Regions from separate parts of the Vibrio sp. YT-19(2023) genome, predicted to be linked through region 2. Evidence: predicted binding sites of a transcription regulator. Region 2 holds the regulator's gene; the other holds the start of a gene.
What was found. Region 2 encodes MetJ, which represses methionine synthesis genes. Its sites were predicted from a motif close to TTAGACNTNTANANGTCTAA; they were not measured.

Region 1: the regulator MetJ is predicted to act here: its motif matches at 8,080-8,099, upstream of metA (homoserine O-acetyltransferase MetA).

What each region holds. Positions count from the first base shown of each region.
Region 1 is NZ_JAWOQN010000037.1:761-12,645, reverse strand. It holds gene R7E78_RS20550 (hypothetical protein) at 1-537, shown strand, start outside; glycine riboswitch at 886-985, shown strand; gene R7E78_RS20545 (alanine/glycine:cation symporter family protein) at 1,108-2,484, shown strand; gene R7E78_RS20540 (hypothetical protein) at 2,602-3,168, opposite strand; gene R7E78_RS20535 (LysE family translocator) at 3,168-3,803, opposite strand; gene R7E78_RS20530 (carboxypeptidase M32) at 4,027-5,499, shown strand; gene R7E78_RS20525 (LpxL/LpxP family Kdo(2)-lipid IV(A) lauroyl/palmitoleoyl acyltransferase) at 5,570-6,520, opposite strand; gene R7E78_RS20520 (DMT family transporter) at 6,941-7,276, opposite strand; gene R7E78_RS20515 (DUF6559 family protein) at 7,400-7,786, opposite strand; gene metA (homoserine O-acetyltransferase MetA) at 8,127-9,068, shown strand; gene pilW (type IV pilus biogenesis/stability protein PilW) at 9,248-9,973, shown strand; gene R7E78_RS20500 (phosphate/phosphite/phosphonate ABC transporter substrate-binding protein) at 10,241-11,170, shown strand; gene R7E78_RS20495 (diguanylate cyclase domain-containing protein) at 11,170-11,885, shown strand, end outside.
Region 2 is NZ_JAWOQN010000063.1:576-7,724, forward strand. It holds gene metF (methylenetetrahydrofolate reductase) at 1-453, opposite strand, end outside; gene R7E78_RS23530 (bifunctional aspartate kinase/homoserine dehydrogenase II) at 716-3,124, opposite strand; gene R7E78_RS23535 (O-succinylhomoserine (thiol)-lyase) at 3,140-4,300, opposite strand; gene metJ (met regulon transcriptional regulator MetJ) at 4,526-4,846, shown strand; gene R7E78_RS23545 (malic enzyme-like NAD(P)-binding protein) at 4,960-6,237, opposite strand; gene bfr (bacterioferritin) at 6,444-6,920, opposite strand; gene R7E78_RS23555 ((2Fe-2S)-binding protein) at 7,014-7,149, opposite strand, start outside.

The sequences.
Region 1 (11,885 bases), on a different contig from region 2:
AAAACAATTGCTTCAATTTGGGTCGGTTCGAAAATCTTTACTGTATTAAGCGGTGGCTTGAGTGTTGTAAATACATTAACAAATGCATTCAAAGGTTTGTTCAAGCTTATTAGCCGTGCAGCAAGTGCACTAGGTCTTGGTAGTGCAACAAGTGCAAGTGTTAAAGGTGGTGCAGCCGCACGAGCAGCAGGTGGAGCACGAGCAGCAGCAGGTATGGCAGCAAGAGCTAACCCTTGGTTAATGGGCGGATACGCTGTATATGAGGGCAGAAAAGGCGGCTTGTTAGATCCTGAAAACTTTTTTGGTAAAAATAAATATACCGAGTTCTTAAATACCGATATCTTCGATCTAATTGGTCGTGCTGGTAGAGAGATCAGTTCAATTCAAACACAACATCAAAAAGTAGATGTAAATCTTCACGTTCGTTCTGATGTTGATAATTCTGGTAACATCATCCCTGTTGTTCGTGGTGAAATTGACCGCGCTGAGGATGATCGAATGGTGGCATTTTATAGCAACCTATCACCTTCAAACTAGAATCTAAGATATGACATTACCCCACCTTATTGGTGGGGTTTTTTATGCTATCGAATACACAAGTTGGGGTACAAATTGGAGTACATCGACTTAAAACACTATGAAAAATACTTGACCTATATCTCATAGTTGGTAAATTATGCGCTGTTAGCAATAGGCTAACTATCTGATTATCTGAGAGTTATGTAACAACTTAGTAACAACTGAGAAACTTATATAAATCAAAGGTAATTGTTCCGATGAAGACTGCAGGAGAGTGGTTATTAATCAAATTTTAACATTTGATTAGCATAACTCGCCGAAGAATTAACTATTTCAGGTGCTACCTAGGTAGCGGGGACTGTAGTTGGAGGAACCTCTGGAGAGAACCGTTAAATCGGTCGCCGAAGGAGCAAGTCTTGCACTCACGCAAGGTGAAACTCTCAGGCAAAAGGACAGAGGAGTGGAAAGTTACAACCTAACTATTTTGCTTGGCCTTCCCGCCTACAACCAATAGCTTAGTTCTTTTAGAGATCGTTGATCTCGTCCTTTCCCTCTTCTCCTTATTAGTTGTTTTATTAAGGGGAAATCATGAACAACCTACAATCTTTACTACAAACCATCGATAATTTTGTCTGGGGTCCACCGCTGCTTATTTTGCTAGTAGGTACAGGTGTTTACTTCACTTTTAGCCTTGGCTTGATCCAGTTTAAACACCTCCCAACAGCGCTAGCGATGGTATTCAGTAAAGATAAGTCATCTAATACTCAAGGTGACGTTTCTAGCTTTGCAGCTCTTTGTACTGCGCTCTCAGCAACAATTGGTACTGGTAACATTGTTGGTGTTGCCACAGCAATCAAACTCGGTGGACCAGGCGCTCTATTCTGGATGTGGCTCGCTGCCCTTTTCGGAATGGCGACTAAATACGCCGAATGTTTGTTGGCGGTTAAGTACCGAAGAGTCGATGATAAAGGCCAAATGATTGGTGGCCCAATGTATTACTTGCAATACGGTGTTGGCTCAAAAGCTCTCGCGATCATGTTTGCAGTGTTTGCTTTGGGTGTTGCTTGTTTTGGTATCGGTACGTTTCCACAAGTAAACGCGATTCTGGATGCAAGTGAGATATCTCTTGGTGTTAACCGTGAGCTATCTGCCTTCGTACTAACTCTTTTGGTTGCTTTCGTAACTTTGGGTGGCATCAAATCCATTGCTAACGTTGCAGGAAAAGTGGTTCCTACCATGGCTGTATTTTATGTGTTGGCGTGTTTAAGCGTGATCATCATGAATGCAGACCAATTGTTCAATGCCGTTGAATTAGTGCTGGTTTCAGCCTTTACATCAACAGCAGCGACTGGTGGTTTTCTAGGTGCAAGCATCATGTTGGCAATCCAATCAGGTATCGCTCGCGGTGTGTTCTCAAATGAATCTGGTTTGGGTAGCGCGCCTATGGCAGCAGCAGCAGCGAAGACAGACTCTTGTGTTAAACAAGGCCTAATTTCAATGACGGGTACCTTTTTCGATACCATCATTATTTGTACCATGACAGGCCTTGCTCTAATCCTGACCGGTGCATGGCAAAGTGACCTAGCAGGCGCCGCGATGACGACTCATGCTTTTGCGGTGGGTTTAAATGCAGATACATTTGGCCCTATGCTCGTCTCAATCGGTTTGATGTTCTTCGCTTTTACCACCATTCTTGGTTGGAACTACTACGGTGAGCGTTGCGTTGTGTTCCTGTTCGGAACTAAAGCTGTGCTTCCATACAAACTGATTTTCGTCGGCTTGGTGGCATCTGGTGCATTCCTTCACCTCGATATGATTTGGCTACTGGCTGATATCGTAAACGGTCTGATGGCAATTCCTAACCTAATTGGTTTGATCGCACTGCGTCACGTCGTACTGGCAGAAACCAAACTGTTCTTTAGCTCAACATCGCAATCAGGTAAAGTTGAAGCAGTGAAAGCTTAGTGAAACGGCAGGTTTGCGGTCACAAACTGTCAGTCACAGAGAGCAAGACACATTAGAAATGGTAAAACACAAAACCCGCTATTATTTAGCGGGCTTTATTTATCTTCGGTTAAATGGTTAATCTCTCAACCATTGATGCTCAACGTTTTCTCCACGTTCTTCAAAAAACTTCGCATTTTTTTGCTTGAATTGATCCGCTTTCAACTCTGATAGCGGCCAGTCTAAAAATGCTTCTGTTACAAACGAGTCGCCGACACCAACTTCAATCGATTCCAGATGTTTCCCGATGTAGCGATAAAAGTAGCCTTGCCCAAACGCATCGCACACCATAGGTACATGCCTGACACGTTGATGATTGACAGAGACCGAAGCCCAAGTCGTCGTTTTAGGTTCACAGGTTTGCTCTTTTACAACGTCAACCTCAAATTTATTGTCCATAGTTGTCGAAACAAAAACGACAATAGCGTCATGCAAATACACACGCCTGAGCAATAACTGTTTAGTATCTTGAGTTCGCGTTTGTTGTATTCCATTAGCAAAAGGCTCGAAGTAGCCCCAGTGCCAAGACCAGATCATGCCGCGTTGCGCAAACTGTACTTGTGGCCACGTATGCCAAGCAACAGCGGCACCTATCCCCACAATAAATACAGCGAGTAGTATCAACAATCGATAAATATTACGCATTAAACGGGTTTTTCAATTAATAACTTCACACCAAGTGCGACTAATACTGCGCCCGTCGCGCCTTCCATCCACTTCATAAAGCTTGCATTCTTTAGTAGATTTTTAGCCGAGTTAAGCGCGCCAGCTAAACCACACTGCCAAACCATCGCAATAGCAAAGTGTACAGATGCCATCATCATTGATTGAAGCAAGGGTGAACCTTCTGGATTCACAAACTGTGGCAAGAAAGCCAAATAGAAGACCGCCGTTTTCGGGTTCAAGACGTTAGAAAGAAAGCCCTCTCTAAAAGAGCGCTTACCATTAAACACTTCGTGAATCTGCTCGGTCACGGTCAATCCATCTTTCGACGACATTAGCGCTTTTAAACTGCTCAAACCAAGCCAGATAAGATAAGCTGCGCCAATCATTTTTACGATTTGGAACAACTCTGCTGATTGCGCAAGAATCGCCGAGATACCAACCGCAGAAAAAAAAGCATGTACGAATAAGCCAAAGCAAATCCCTAGACTGGTTGTACATCCATCTTTTAGGCCCGAGCGGCTAGTGTTACGGATAACAAGTGCAGTATCTAAACCTGGCGTTAACGTTAAAATCGTAATGGCAATAATAAATGCCTCGAAATTCAAAATATCCATATTATCGTGATAATTAATTGTCAATCCTTCATCAATACCGCCAATCCACAAGATTCGCAAGCTTCTTTTTTAAGAGAGCTATACAACTGGGTGAGTTTATGGACAATGGGTTGGAGTTAATTGTTAATTATTAGTAAATTAACGCAGGTTGCTTAGTGCAACACCATATGAAGGACCCGTTATCGGGTGTTTAGGGAAAGAACAAAAGAATAAGAGTAGTCACATGAACGCATTTACAAAACTCGTTGAACATTCCAAAAAAGTGGCAAATTTTGAGCATCTATCTGCCATCATAGATTGGGATCAAGCAGCGGTCATGCCACCTGGTGGCGCTGAAGCACGCTCGAATGCCACGGCAGAGCTTGATGTACATATCCATTCTTTAATGACTCAACCGCACTTGGGAGAGCTTTTCGCTCAGGCAGAAGAAGAGACGCTGTCTACAAAAGAAAAATCTATCCTAAGAGAAATGAAGCGTGGGTGGCAGCAAGCTAACTTACTACCAGAATCATTAGTTCAAGCTCAATCTCTTGCTGGCTCCAAATGTGAACATGCATGGCGTACACAACGTGGAGAAAATGACTGGGCTGGTTTTGAAAAGAACTGGGCTGAAGTAGTAAAGCTATCGCAGGAAGAAGCGCAAATTAGAGCCGAAGCAAATGGCACGACTCCTTATGATGCCATGCTCGATGTTTATGAACCTGGCACAACGTCTGCGTCGTTAGACATTCTTTTTGCTGACGTGAAAACCTGGCTTCCTACTTTGATCGATGAAGCGCTTGAAAAACAACAATCAGACAACATCTTATTGCCAACTGCACACTACCCTGCGGAAAAGCAAAAAGCGCTCGGTTTGGAAGTCATGAAGCTACTTCAATTCGATTTTGAACACGGTCGACTTGATGAGAGTACCCACCCATTTTGTGGCGGTGTACCGACAGATGTACGTATTACGACACGTTATAATGAAAACGAGTTTGTCCAATCATTGATGGGGATTGTCCACGAAACTGGCCATGCTCGATACGAGCAAGGGCTACCAAAAGATTTATCAGGAACACCCGCGGGAGAAGCTCGCTCTATGGGTATTCATGAATCACAATCACTCTTCTTTGAAATGCAAATAGGACGAAGCAGCGCGTTTATCGATCACCTCGCTCGACTGGCTTCTAACCATTTTTCTGGTAGTGAATTCGAAAAAGACAATTTAGCCAAAATTTACACTCGCGTAGAAAAAGGCTTTATTCGCGTAGATGCTGACGAACTTACATATCCTGCTCACGTTATTCTTCGATATGAAATTGAGCGAGATCTCATGAACGGCGTTATCAAACATACATATGTACCAGAACTCTGGAACGAAAAGATGAAAGCGTACTTGGGGCTATCAACCGAAGGAAACTTCAAAAATGGCTGTATGCAAGATATCCATTGGACAGACGGAAGTTTTGGCTATTTCCCGTCCTACACGCTCGGTGCGATGTACGCTGCACAATTTATGGCAGCAATGAAACAAACCGTCGATGTAGATGCGGTTATTCGTTCTGGCGACTTAGCTCTGATATTCAATTGGCTCTCGGAAAACATCTGGAGTAAAGGTAGCTTATTCACCACTGATGAGTTGGTAAAACAAGCCACGGGTGAAACACTGAATGCTAAACACTTTCAAGCTCACCTAAAAGATCGCTACTTATAAAGCGAAAAGAATAGAAAGTAAAAGCCCAAGGTTCGTATGTTCCTTGGGCTTTTTGTAGGCTATCTATGTGTTATGCCAAGCTAGGGATGAGCCTAGGCTTGTACAAACAGTCCTCACCCTCTGGTCTAGTTTTAAACCGACGATGAAGCCACATATACTGGCTCGGACTTGCCATGATTGATGTTTCAACTATTTGATTCACGAATGCGGCGGCGCGTTGATGATCCTCTTTCGGGAAACCGTCGACGGGCGCACTAATGGTTAGGGTATAGTGTCCGTCTTTTCCTCTTACCATCGTAAAAGGCACAATGGCGCAATCTGTAGAATCAACCAACAAACTTGTACCTGTCGTAGTACAAGCATTTTTAACGGCAAATAACGGTGCAAATGTCGAGCGTCGGTTACCATAATCGTGGTCCGGTGCATACCAAACCCGCTCACCCGTTTTAAGTGATTCAAGCATGGCTTTGACGTTTTTACGATCAATCAGTGTACGATTAGAGCGAGAGCGTCCCTTATACTGAAAATAATCAAAGCACGGATTATTGTTTGGGCGATAAACACCGGTTCCAGACTTTTTAATGCCAAAAGCTCGAGCACCTAACTCTAGATTCATTGAGTGTACGGCCAACATTAATGCACCGTTGCCTGACTTCTCTAAAGCCTCTAGATGCTCCATGCCTTTTATCGTGACGTGTTTGTTTACCCGTTTATCTGACCAAAACCATGCCATTGCGGTCTCAAAAAGTGCGATGCCAGTATTGTCGATGTTGTCTTTTAGAATTGCTTCGCGTTGGCATTCTTCCATATGAGGGAAGCAAAGCTCAAGATTGCGTCTGATAGTAACTTGACGTTTTCTCATGATTCGCATAGCTAAACGACCAATGTTGCGTCCCAAAGCTAGTTGAACTTTAAAAGGAAGGAGGCTAAGTAAGTACATCACGCTAATGATAATTAACGTTCCCCAGTAACGAGGCAAAAGAAATTCGGCCTTGAATGCAGGCTTTTTGTATTTGTTCATGTAAGTATTGTCAGATGTGCCCATCTATAAGTGATAAAAACAATGATAATGGACTGCACTTTTATCATTGATAACGCTAATAACATAAATTAAAGCGCGCGGATTCTATGGTTCTTCGACACACTACACAATAAGAACTTTGCAGAAATATGTAGGGAATGAAAAAGCAGTAAAGATGAGTCGCCACGTTAACATCTATCGGAGTGATTTATCTACTGCCCTTTCCTAAAGTTTGAAGAAACATAACTTTGTATTTTCAATGCGCTAAATAATGCCTGTTTTTCAATCACATAATGCGACCGTGATGAATACAACAATAAGACGTCATATCAATACTCGCCATTAGCGATTGAATTTGTACTAAAAAGCCGCAGCAATTTCTCGCTGCGGCTTCTTATTCACTTAACAAGTAGAGTGGCGTTATTCGTGCCCTACTGTTTTGGATAATAAATTTACGATCAACACACCAGCGATGATAAACCCAATACCAACTAGGGCTGGTAAGTCTAGACGCTGTCCGTAAACAAAGTAACCAACCGTCGCAACCAAAACGATCCCAGCACCACTCCATATGGCATAAACAACCCCGACAGGCATTGTTTGCACTGTGACGGAAAGCAAGAAGAAAGCGATGCCGTAACCAATCAAAACGACTGTGCTCGGCATTACTTTCGTAAATTGCTCTGTTTTGGGAATATAAGAAGTGGCAATCACTTCACATACAATCGCTATCGACAGCGCCAACATTGGTGGCATAGAGACAAGCATTTTGAACATAAGGCATTAACGCTCAACAGAAATGTAACCGACAACATGTCCGGATAATTAGGCCGCGCATTATACCCAACTCATCTCACGATGGAATACCACTAACGATGTTTACACACCATCACTTTCGCTTACTTTTTGATGACCAGGTGAAAGGCTGACGTTTTGGTGCTGACGAGAAATTTCAAAGTAGATATGCATATCAATCGGCTCAGGTGTATTGAGTAGCATCTTACCTACTTCACGTTGGAAATGAGCATAATTACCTAGCTCATCCGTTAGTTCTAGGAGCTCGTAAGAGGCTTCATCGGCAAACATTCCATACGCATACTGATAATGACTGATATCCTTGCTCTTATCATAACCCAGCTTTTGAAGAGCTTGATCAATCTCTTCCGGCGTATAAATGTCTTTATCACCAAACGAATGCAGTAGCACGCAAGGAACTTCTTGAGCTATGCTCTGAATCTTTGTCTTTCTCTTGAAAATACCGAACATAATGTCCTCCACTGACGATGTTTCCAAATATGCACATTAATGCAAAATGGTGAGCTGATTGTTTTTAGTATGGCTCATTAATTTGAGACTTCCTTACTACGAAGTCACCTTCACATATTAACGTGATCGCATAATTACCAGCAAATAGTACACACTGCGTTTCAAACCTATCTCATCAGAAACTCTGCTTTAGTCACAATTGTGTGACAACCCCGAGTACGGTTTACCATAATGTAAAGAGTAGATTGAAAAGTCGGATTTCGTATCGACATCTAAACTTAATTAAGTTAGCTTTAGAAGTATAGACGTCTAGATTGACTATACTTAGGGAGAGAAAGTCGTGCCAATTAGAATTCCAGATCAATTACCAGCTACCGATGTATTAAGGACAGAAAACATCTTCGTGATGAGTGAAACGCGTGCAGCGAGTCAGGAAATACGTCCTTTAAGAGTGCTGATCCTTAATCTGATGCCCAAAAAAATAGAGACTGAAACTCAGTTTCTGCGTCTACTCTCAAACAGCCCACTACAGGTTAACGTCGAATTACTGCGCATTGATAACCGCCCGAGTAAAAATACGCCAACTGAACATTTAGACACGTTTTATCGCCAATTTGAAATGGTGCGAGATAAAAACTTCGATGGCATGATCATTACTGGGGCTCCATTAGGTTTGGTACAATTTGAAGATGTCATTTATTGGGATCATCTCAAAACCATCATGGAGTGGGCAAAAGATCATGTGACATCCACTCTTTATGTTTGCTGGGCTGCGCAAGCGGGACTAAAGCTACTCTACGATCTACCTAAAAAAACGCGTAAAGAAAAACTTTCAGGCGTGTATCATCACCAAATCCATCATCAATTTCACCCTATCTTACGTGGATTTGATGACACGTTTTTGGCTCCTCACTCGCGTTACGCAGATTTTTCGCCTCACTTTCTAGAAGAGCATACTGACTTAGACATTTTAGCGACATCGGATGTCGCAGGTGTGTACTTGGCCACCACAAAAGACAAACGCAATGTCTTTGTCACAGGACACCCTGAGTATGATTCTCACACCTTACATAATGAATATATCCGAGATTTAAGCGAAGGTATGGAGCCCGCTATTCCTGTCAACTATTACCCAAACAACAACCCAGATAACCCACCAATTGCAAGCTGGAGAAGCCATGGACACCTCCTCTTTTTAAACTGGCTGAACTACTGTGTTTATCAGCAAACACCGTACGACCTCGATCACTTCAGTGAAGATGCTTTCACTAAAGACGATTAGCTTCAAAATAAGCAAACAAAGCACTCATCATTACCGAAATGTAATATGTGAACCAAGCCGCCATATGGCGGCTTTTTCATAACAGTTTGCAAACCTGATCGCATAGTGTTTTTTCCTCAATAGGCTTTTGCTAAGTAATTCATATCATGCAGAAAGATTCAGGGATGTAGGGATAAAGAATGAAAACAGCAAAGCTCGGTGCACTAATATTATTGTCTCAGTTTGCACTCGTGGGTTGCGTGACGGTGAAAGAAGATGGAAGCCCTGTCGTTAAAGCCGATCCTGTGGCAATGGCAGAATCACGTATCGCACTTGGCTTAGGTTATTTAGACGGCGGTAACATGATTCGCGCGCATGATAACTTACAACAAGCCTTAAACCACGCACCTCAATACTATCGCGCGCAATTATCTATGGCTCACTACTACGAAACGGTTGGTGAAGATATTAAAGCCGAACAGATGTATAAACGCTCTCTACGCCAACACACTAAAAACGGAAATGTGCTCAATAACTACGGTACTTTTCTTTGCAAGCGAGGTGACTTCGAAAAAGCCGATCAGATGTTTAATCGAGCCATTGAGCAGCCTTATTACTACCTTATTCCAGCGAGCTATGAGAATGCAGCTTTTTGTGCTCTAAAATCACAAGATAAAGACAAAGCGAGATACTACTTTACTAGAGCTATCGATCATGATCCCCATAGACCAAAATCGATTTTGCAACTCGCTAAAATAGAAATTGATAGCGGTGATTATACTGAAGCTAGAATTCGATTAATGAGATTCAATCAAATGTATGGCGTGAAGAAGCCCTCTTTGCAACTCATGATTCAACTTGAACGTGCAGCAGGCAATGAAGCTCTCGAGAAAAAGTATCAAAAACAATTGGAAAAATTTTCTTAGTACAAAATAGCGATACATAAGGCGCATTAGCTCACAGCCAATACAGCGCTTGACCAAGAATCCAGTGAATTCAGACTCACGGTGATACATTCATCCTGTACATAAACGTCAAATTCGGTACTATTTGAACGGAATAAGTGACCAAGTCACATTATAAAAAGTGCGCACACAACGAAATTTGTACATCATACTGTTTTTAAGATTGATTTCGGCACATTGATAAATACTAAATATTACTGACATGCACCAGAAGGAAGTTGAAGCCGGATGAAACCTGCCTGCACTCTGTTATTACTCACTTTGCTGAGTTCACCTTTTGTCGTCAGTGCACAAGAAAATATTGAGAAAACATTCACATTTGGCATTGTGTCCAATAAAGCCCAAAGCAAAATCAAAAAAGCGACGCCCCTTACTCAGTATGTAACTGAAAATATGGCTGAATATGGTTACGCAAAAGGGGCGGTAAAGGTATTTAAAAACTATCGTCAGCTCGCGGTTGCGCTTGAAAATGGCACCGTTCAAATTGCAACGGCGACCCCCTTTAATGCGATGACCTTAGAAAAGGAGTCTAATAGCCAAGTCCTCGCTATACGATGGAAAAAAGGCCTGCAAAAATATCATACGGTGTTCTTTACTAATAAAGAGAGTGGCATTGAGTCATTTTCTGACCTGCGCGGAAAAACGCTTGTTTTCGAAAAGCGCACGTCTACCAGCAGCTATTACCTACCTGCGATTACATTGCTGAACCACGGAGAAAAACTGCAATACCTTCCCTCTCCTGATGACAAACCGGCCAAAGACAGTATTGGTTATTTATTCCTTGATGAGCAACTCGCTCAGTCAAATGAAATCAACCTATCTGTATGGGTATATAAACAGAGAGTTGCAGCAGGAGCATTCAGTAACTTCAACTGGAACAATCCCAAAGATTTGCCAGAGAACATGAAAGACAAACTAGCGATTTTTTCTCGTTCTGTTGAAATACCCAGGGATTTAATTCTCGCTTCTCCAAGCATGAGCCTAGAGCAACAGCGTAAAATCACGTCCATACTGCTTGATATGGATACAACTCACGAAGGCTCTCTCGCACTTAAAAAGTTTCAGAACACCAAAAAATTCAGCGCGCTTACTCCAGAAATGCGAGCCTCCTTAAGTACAGTGCGCAAGTCAGTTCACTTGTTACCGAAGGTGGATTGATGTTTCAAAAGCTCTCACTCGAAACCAAATACATTTGCTCGACAATGTTCGTTGTCTTGTTTGTTGTGGTGATAAATCTTGCGTTATACATGCACGGTTACGATGCGTATTCAAATAGCTTAACTCAACAGATCACGAACAACTCTCAAGAAAAAACAGAATCTTACGTTAAGCAAAAAGGGTTGGTTTATGCAGAGCTATTATCAAAACAGCTTTTTGATCCACTCTATACAGACAATATCAGTCAAGCGTATGAGCAAATTAAGGCAACATTGAGCCAGCCAGATGTCTCGAAAATACATGTTGTTGACAATGAAGGGCTAATCTTTCACGACGGCACTACTCAGCTAAGGATGTTTGCCCAACCTCATTACCGCTCTCCTTTTATTTTGAAAGCAATAGAAGAATCCAGAACTCTCGTTTCCTTTTCCAAGCATCAGTTGGAGATCGCAGCGCCGATTCAGCAATCAAACATTACTCTTGGGGCGGTATATCTTGAGCTTAACTTGATACATCTACTGGAAGAGAAAGAACAGAACATTGAACAAGTCCAAGCGATTACCTCAAACGATAAACAGAAGATGTTTAACTTGCTGCTAACGATCAGTGGGATATCCGTTCTATTCGGTAGCATCATCGCTTATGCTTTGGGGCGGTCGTTAACTAAGCCACTCAAGCAACTAAAAGATCAATTTTCAGAGTCAAATACCCAAGC
Region 2 (7,149 bases):
TGCAGCAACGGAGATATCGAAATCGTGGCGTGATTTCAGCAGCTCAACCAAATCCGAGGCATACATATCAGGCGCACCGCCACCTGGAGGAATATCACCACGCAGAGCGACGATATTTTCAATACCATTGTTCCAATAATCATCGGCAATATTAATCAACTCTTCACGAGTCGCATCAATACAAGTGAGATGGGGAGCGGCAACCAATCCGGTTGTGGCTTTAATTTCTTTAATGATGGAGTGTGTTCTGTCACGCTCGCCGGAGTTCGCACCGTAAGTCACAGAAACAAATTTAGGTTGAAGCGTTTTAAGACGGTGCACTGAATTCCAAAGTGTTTCTTCCATCTTAGCGCTGCTTGGCGGAAAAAACTCAAACGATACATTGATGTTATCTGATAACTCAGCAATATTCTGGTTCAAGGCGTCGATATGGCCTGCGTGCGTATATCCCATCTTACTCTCCCTGCGGCACTCCGCCACGAAAACAAATCCTTAAAATCGACGTTTAGACGTCTATATGTCTACAGAATGTATTGAATACGATTTAATGTCAACCTTGTAATTATGAATTTTTCTCACGTTAATAATGAAGATAGTTCAAGTTTCTACTTGAGCATCATCTCACCATTTTGCACGGGTTATGACTTCAGTATGGCACTGATAGGGGAATAAAAAACCCTGGATTAATTCCAGGGTTTTTAGGTCAATCGCAACTTTAAAATAAACCAGCCAATCGGTTGAGGTCGGATTGAATAGCGCCGGCTGTCACTTCTCTGCCTGCGCCTGGTCCTCGAATGACCAGAGGGTTATCTTTGTACCACTTGCTCTCTATGGCAAAAATGTTATCGCATGGCAATAAGTTGGCGAGCGCGTGCTCACGAGATAACGCTTCGACTCCCACCGTTGCTTTACCATTTTTTTCTAAACGCGCCACATAGCGAAGCACTTGATCGTTTCTCTGTGCTTTTGTCAGACGCTCTTGAAGTATTTCACTCAACAACGCTCCATTATCGAAGAAATCATCTAAGCTCAGTTCTCTTAATTCTTCTGGCACCAAAGACTCAACTTTAACGCTGTCTGGTTCTATATCTAGGCCCGACTCTCGAGCCAAGATGACTAACTTACGCATTACATCGGAGCCATCTAAATCAGAACGAGGGTCAGGTTCGGTTAACCCTTGCTGCCAAGCAAGATCGACTAAATCATTAAATGGCACAGAACCATCAAACTGTTGGAACAGCCATGATAACGTCCCCGAGAAAATCCCCGATAGAGCGACGATTTCATCCCCACTTTCACGAAGATCTCGCACGGTATGGTTTATCGGTAACCCAGCACCAACCGTTGCGTTGTATAGCCAATGACGACCAATTTTAGCGAATGCATCTTGAACCTGATGGTAGTACTGACTATCTGCGGAACCGGCCACTTTGTTAGCGGAAATCAAATGAATGCCTTGCTGTGCGATTTCTACGTAGCGCTGAGCTAACTCTTTACTCGCGGTAACATCAAGCACGACGGCTTCATCATAGCTTTTAAGCGCTCCCAAACGTGCCAGCCAATCCCCATTGTTTGCTATGCTTTCATCATCAAATCGTTCAGCAACACTCGCCGCCTCAATACCTTGCTCATCGAACCAATAGGTTTGGCTATCCACAACCGCGACAAGATCAAAGCTCATACCATGACGTTTTTCGAGCTCACTTTTTTGCGTCGCAAATAAATTTAACCAACTAGAACCAATATTACCCTTGCCACATAAAGCCACTGCCACGCGTTTTTGCGCTTGGAACAACTGGCTATGAATCGTTTGAACCAACGCCTCGGTATCAGTACGGCGCAAAACAGCGACTAGGCTCAGCCCTGAGTCTGTTTCAGAGATAAATTCTACCGGAGAGTGCTTTAGCTTTTGATAAAAGCCAAAGCAATGATTGGCGTTTTTCGTAACGCCTGCACCTACCGCAGCTAAGAGCGAGTAACCTTCTTTTAGCTTAATTTCTGCCTCTACCGCAAGCTCTTGCAAGTGTTTCAATGCACCACCGGCGATTTCTGCGGTGTAAGCCAAGCGTAGCGTATGCTGATCGGATTGAGCTTCAAATGCCAATGGCTCTAATTGCGCGCGCTGCAACGCTTGTAATACATCACTCTGTGTTTTTTCGAAGTCGTGCCCATGCATGAAAGACAACTGCACCAATAAAACATCATCCAGTGAAGTAATAATTTTAGCGCCACGACCAGATGCCAATACACGCTCAATACGAGTAGAACCCGACTCTGGCAGATAGCTACACTTGAGATTAAGGTCCATGGTACTTTGCGCCACAGGCTGAAGCGTACGACTGTGTAGCACTGGGGCAGCTAAGCGAGCAAGTTCACTGGCTTCATCCAATCGAAGTAACGGTAATAAACAAGCATCAGACACCAAACGTGGATCGGCACTATAGACACCAGCAACATCACTCCAAATCGTGACAGTACTGACTTCAGCAAGCGCGCCTATGACCGTTGCAGAATAGTCAGAGCCGTTACGACCAAGTAGAATGGTTTCTCCTGCCTCGTTCTGAGCCATAAAGCCAGTAATTACCACACGTTTATGGTTATGCTGCGCGAGGATCTCTTTAATTAAAGGGTATGAACGAGCGCGATCAACCTCTGGTTGAGTTCCCGCTTCTGCACGTAAAAACGCTCGTGCATCTTGTGCAACCGCAGGGATAGAACGTTGAGATAATAACGCGGCCAATAGGCGAGCAGACCATACTTCTCCGTGCCCCAGTACCGCGGCTTTTTGCGCATTAGTGAGTGGTGCAGTCAGCTCCGAGAGAGTACTGAACTCATCATGTAATAAAGCTAACAGCTCTTCTTTTGCTTCACTCTCCAACAAGCTTTCTATTAGCTCAGTTTGAAACTGTCTTAAGCTTTGAAGCGCTTCATGCGCAATTCGGCCATCTTTATTTAACCCTTCCAAAAACTCAATCAAGCGGTTAGTGGTTTTTCCTGCAGCAGAGACGACCACCAGATCATTTTCTGTCGAATACTCCTTGAGAATACCCACAACGCGTAAGTAGCATTCTGGGTTTGCTAAGCTACTGCCACCAAACTTATGCAGCTGACGTTGTACAGTCATTGTTATCGTCTCCTATTACTGGGTAGCTTTAGCGAACGCTTGTTCTAAATCTGTGATGAGGTCTTGTGCATCTTCCAAACCGACAGACAAACGCAATAGTTGATGAGAGACCCCAGCCTCCGCCAACGCCTCCTCACCCATTGCACGGTGCGTCATGGATGCTGGGTGGCAAATCAAACTTTCTACACCACCTAATGACTCTGCTAATGAAAACAGTTGGAGCTCTTTCACAAACACCTTTAACTGTTCAAACGAACCAGCAAACTCAAAACTCAACATAGAGCCAAAGCCCGTTTGCTGCTTTTTAGCGATGTCATGACCTGGATGTTCCAGCAGGCTTGGATGATAGATAGTTTTAACTAACGCTTGTTTCTGTAGGTAAGCCAGTACCTGCTGTGAGCTCTCCTCATGTACTCGCATACGAGCACCAAGCGTACGAATACCTCGCAGCGTCATATAACTATCGAAAGGTGTGCCCGTTGCACCAATACAATTGCCCCACCATGCAAGCTCTTCTGCATGCGCCTCTGTGTTGGTGATGATTACTCCACCAATTACGTCCGAATGACCGTTGATGTACTTTGTTGTGGAGTGGATAACAAAATCCGCACCTAGCTCTAAAGGTTTTTGGTACACGGGTGTCAAAAAGGTATTGTCCACCGCAACTAACGCGCCGATTTGTTTCGCTTTTTCACAAGTAGCTGCAATATCCACTACGCGAACCAGAGGATTTGACGGAGTTTCTAGCAAAATGAGTTTTGGTTTTTGTGCCAATGCAGCATCTAAAGCCTGTTCGTCTGATTGATCGACAAACTGAACCTTAAAATCGCCTTTGCTAGCTCGGGTATTAAAAAGACGATAGGTGCCGCCATAACAATCGTGAGGAGCAATAATGAGATCATCTGGGCCGAGAAAAGCGGAAACCCATAAATTTAATGCCGACGTACCGCAGTTAGTAACAACCGCTCCTTTTCCAGACTCAAGTTCAGATAGCGCACTTTCCAACAGTCCGCGGTTTGGATTACCAGATCGTGTGTAATCATACTTGGGCACTTCACCAAAAGCAGGAAAACCATAGTTAGTGGAAAGATAAATAGGTGGAACGACAGCATGATATTGGCTGTCTGATTCAATACCAGTGCGTACTGCAATGGTCGCAGGTTTGCGAGTGCTCATGGGTGTATCCTTTCACGGGTAATGACTTCTAAATAGGAATGCGCTATATCTAATGAGTAACATAAAGTGATCAACACGCTTCCTTTGCTGTTATGTTCACTTTACTCGTCAAAAAATGAGACGTCAACACTTCTAGACGTCTATATGTCTTTGCTTATGGCGGTAAATGCAGCTAAAATCAGCACCTAAATTATTTTTAACCGATTACATAAATGAAGGTGTGCAATGGCTGACTGGAATGGCGAATACATTAGCCCATATGCAGAGCACGGCAAAAAAAGCGAACAAGTAAAAAAAATTACCGTCTCTATCCCGCTAAAAGTTTTAAAGGTGCTAACTGATGAGCGTACTCGCCGTCAGATCAATAACTTACGCCATGCAACCAATAGCGAATTGCTATGCGAGGCATTTTTGCACGCGTACACAGGTCAGCCACTTCCGACAGATGAAGACCTTCGTAAAGACCGTCCTGATGATATTCCAACAGAAGTAAAAGCGCTGATGACGGAAATGGGCATCGAATTTGAGTCATTCGACGAAGAATAAAAAAAGCCTGATAAGAGGTTTCAGGTAATGACTCTTGCCTCGAGCCAAATGAATGACATAAAAAATGGGACGCAATAGCGTCCCATTTTTGTGTATCACATCTGAAAGATATATTACTCTGCCATGTAGTTTTCAGGCATCTCGATACGAGCTACACCTGAATTAACCGCCGCCTGAGCAACCGCTTTTGCAACACGTGGTAGCAAACGTGAATCCATTGGTTTTGGAATAATATAGTCCGCACCAAACTCTAGCTTATCAACACCTGCAGCCTTCAATACGGCTTCAGGTACAGGCTCTTTTGCTAGCTCACGAATCGCCTCAACGGCTGCAAGTTTCATTTCATCATTGATTTCACTTGCACGCACATCAAGAGCACCGCGGAAAATGAATGGGAAACACAATACGTTGTTAACTTGGTTAGGATAATCACTACGGCCAGTACCCATGATCAAGTCATCACGAACTGCGTGAGCAAGTTCCGGCTTGATTTCAGGATCCGGGTTAGAACATGCGAATACGATTGGCTTATCTGCCATCAACTTCAACGCTTCCGCTGGCAATAGGTTTGGACCAGATACACCTAGGAACAGATCTGCACCTTCAATCACGTCTTCTAGTGTGCGCTTATCTGTATTGTTCGCAAATAGCTGCTTATATTCATTAAGATCATCACGACGAGTGTGAATCACACCTTTGCGATCTAGCATGTAGATTTTTTCGCGCATTGCGCCGCATTTGATCAGAAGCTCCATACAAGCTACAGCGGCAGCGCCAGCGCCAAGACAAACAATTGTTGAATCTTCAAGTTTCTTACCTTGAAGTTCGATTGCATTCAGCATACCCGCTGCCGTTACAATAGCAGTACCATGTTGATCATCGTGGAATACTGGTACATCACAACGTTCAATCAGACGCTTTTCAATCTCAAAACAGTCTGGTGCTTTAATATCTTCAAGGTTGATACCGCCAAAAGTGTCTGCAATGCTCGCAACAGTATCAACAAATTCATCGATCGTGCGGTGCTTAACTTCAATATCAATAGAGTCAAGACCTGCGAAACGCTTAAACAGTAACGCTTTACCTTCCATCACTGGCTTAGATGCAAGTGGACCTAGGTTACCTAGACCTAGAATAGCGGTACCGTTAGAAATAACAGCAACCATGTTCCCTTTTGCAGTGTACTTGTACACGTTATCCGGGTTTTGTGCGATTTCACGCACTGGCTCTGCAACACCAGGGCTGTAAGCAAGGGCAAGATCACCCGCCGTTTCCGCAGGCTTTGTCAGTTCGACAGCAATCTTTCCTGGAGTTGGATAAGCATGGTAATCCAATGCTTTTTGGCGATGTTCTTCTTCTGGAGTGGCTGCTTGGTGGTTGTCTTCAGACATGGACGTTTCTCTTTTTTATTTTTAGGTAAGGGGGCATAAATTCTATCGGATAGAAATCAAACTTCATAGGCAAGATTGCGAGCAATATCCTTAAAAAGCCGATAATAAAAGAGATTAGACCAGATAACGGGGTTAAGCACCTGATTTTCGAGTCAGGTGCTCTTTCTTCTTACTATTATTGGAGTATGCAAACTCAGAAAGTATCGTTACTCTTCGTCCACGTATTGCGCTTGGAGATAATTCTCAATACCAGACATTTCAATCAAGCCAAGTTGCGTCTCTAGCCAATCAACATGTTCTTCTTCATCTTCAAGAATATCTTGGAAGAGATCTCTAGACACATAATCTCGAATGTCTTCAGCGTAGGCAATCGCATCTTTTAAATCTGGAATAGCCGCCATTTCAAGCTTTAAATCACACTCGAGCATTTCCTTGGTATCTTCACCAATCATCAACTTACCTAAATCTTGTAGGTTCGGTAGGCCTTCAAGGAACAAAATACGCTCAATTAGATGATCGGCATGCTTCATCTCATCGATAGATTCGTGATATTCCTTGTCTGCTAGGTGCTTTAAGCCCCAGTCTTTATACATTCGGGCGTGAAGAAAATACTGATTAATAGCGACGAGCTCGTTACCGAGCACTTTATTGAGATGTTGAATGATGATTGGATCGCCTTTCATGACAAAACCCTCCTCTTTGGCTTCATTTAAATGTAGAAGCAAATGAGAAGGTGTCAAAATGTAAGGCAAATAATTACTGCATACTTACAGCAATTAGCTGGCTTGTTTAAATTCCGTGTAACTAGTTTCCGCTAAAATTTCCTTGGCCTGTCTGATGCACTTACCACATTGGCTGCCCAATGCCGTGCACTTTTTGATTCCTTTAATATCTGTTACGCCTTCATCTATC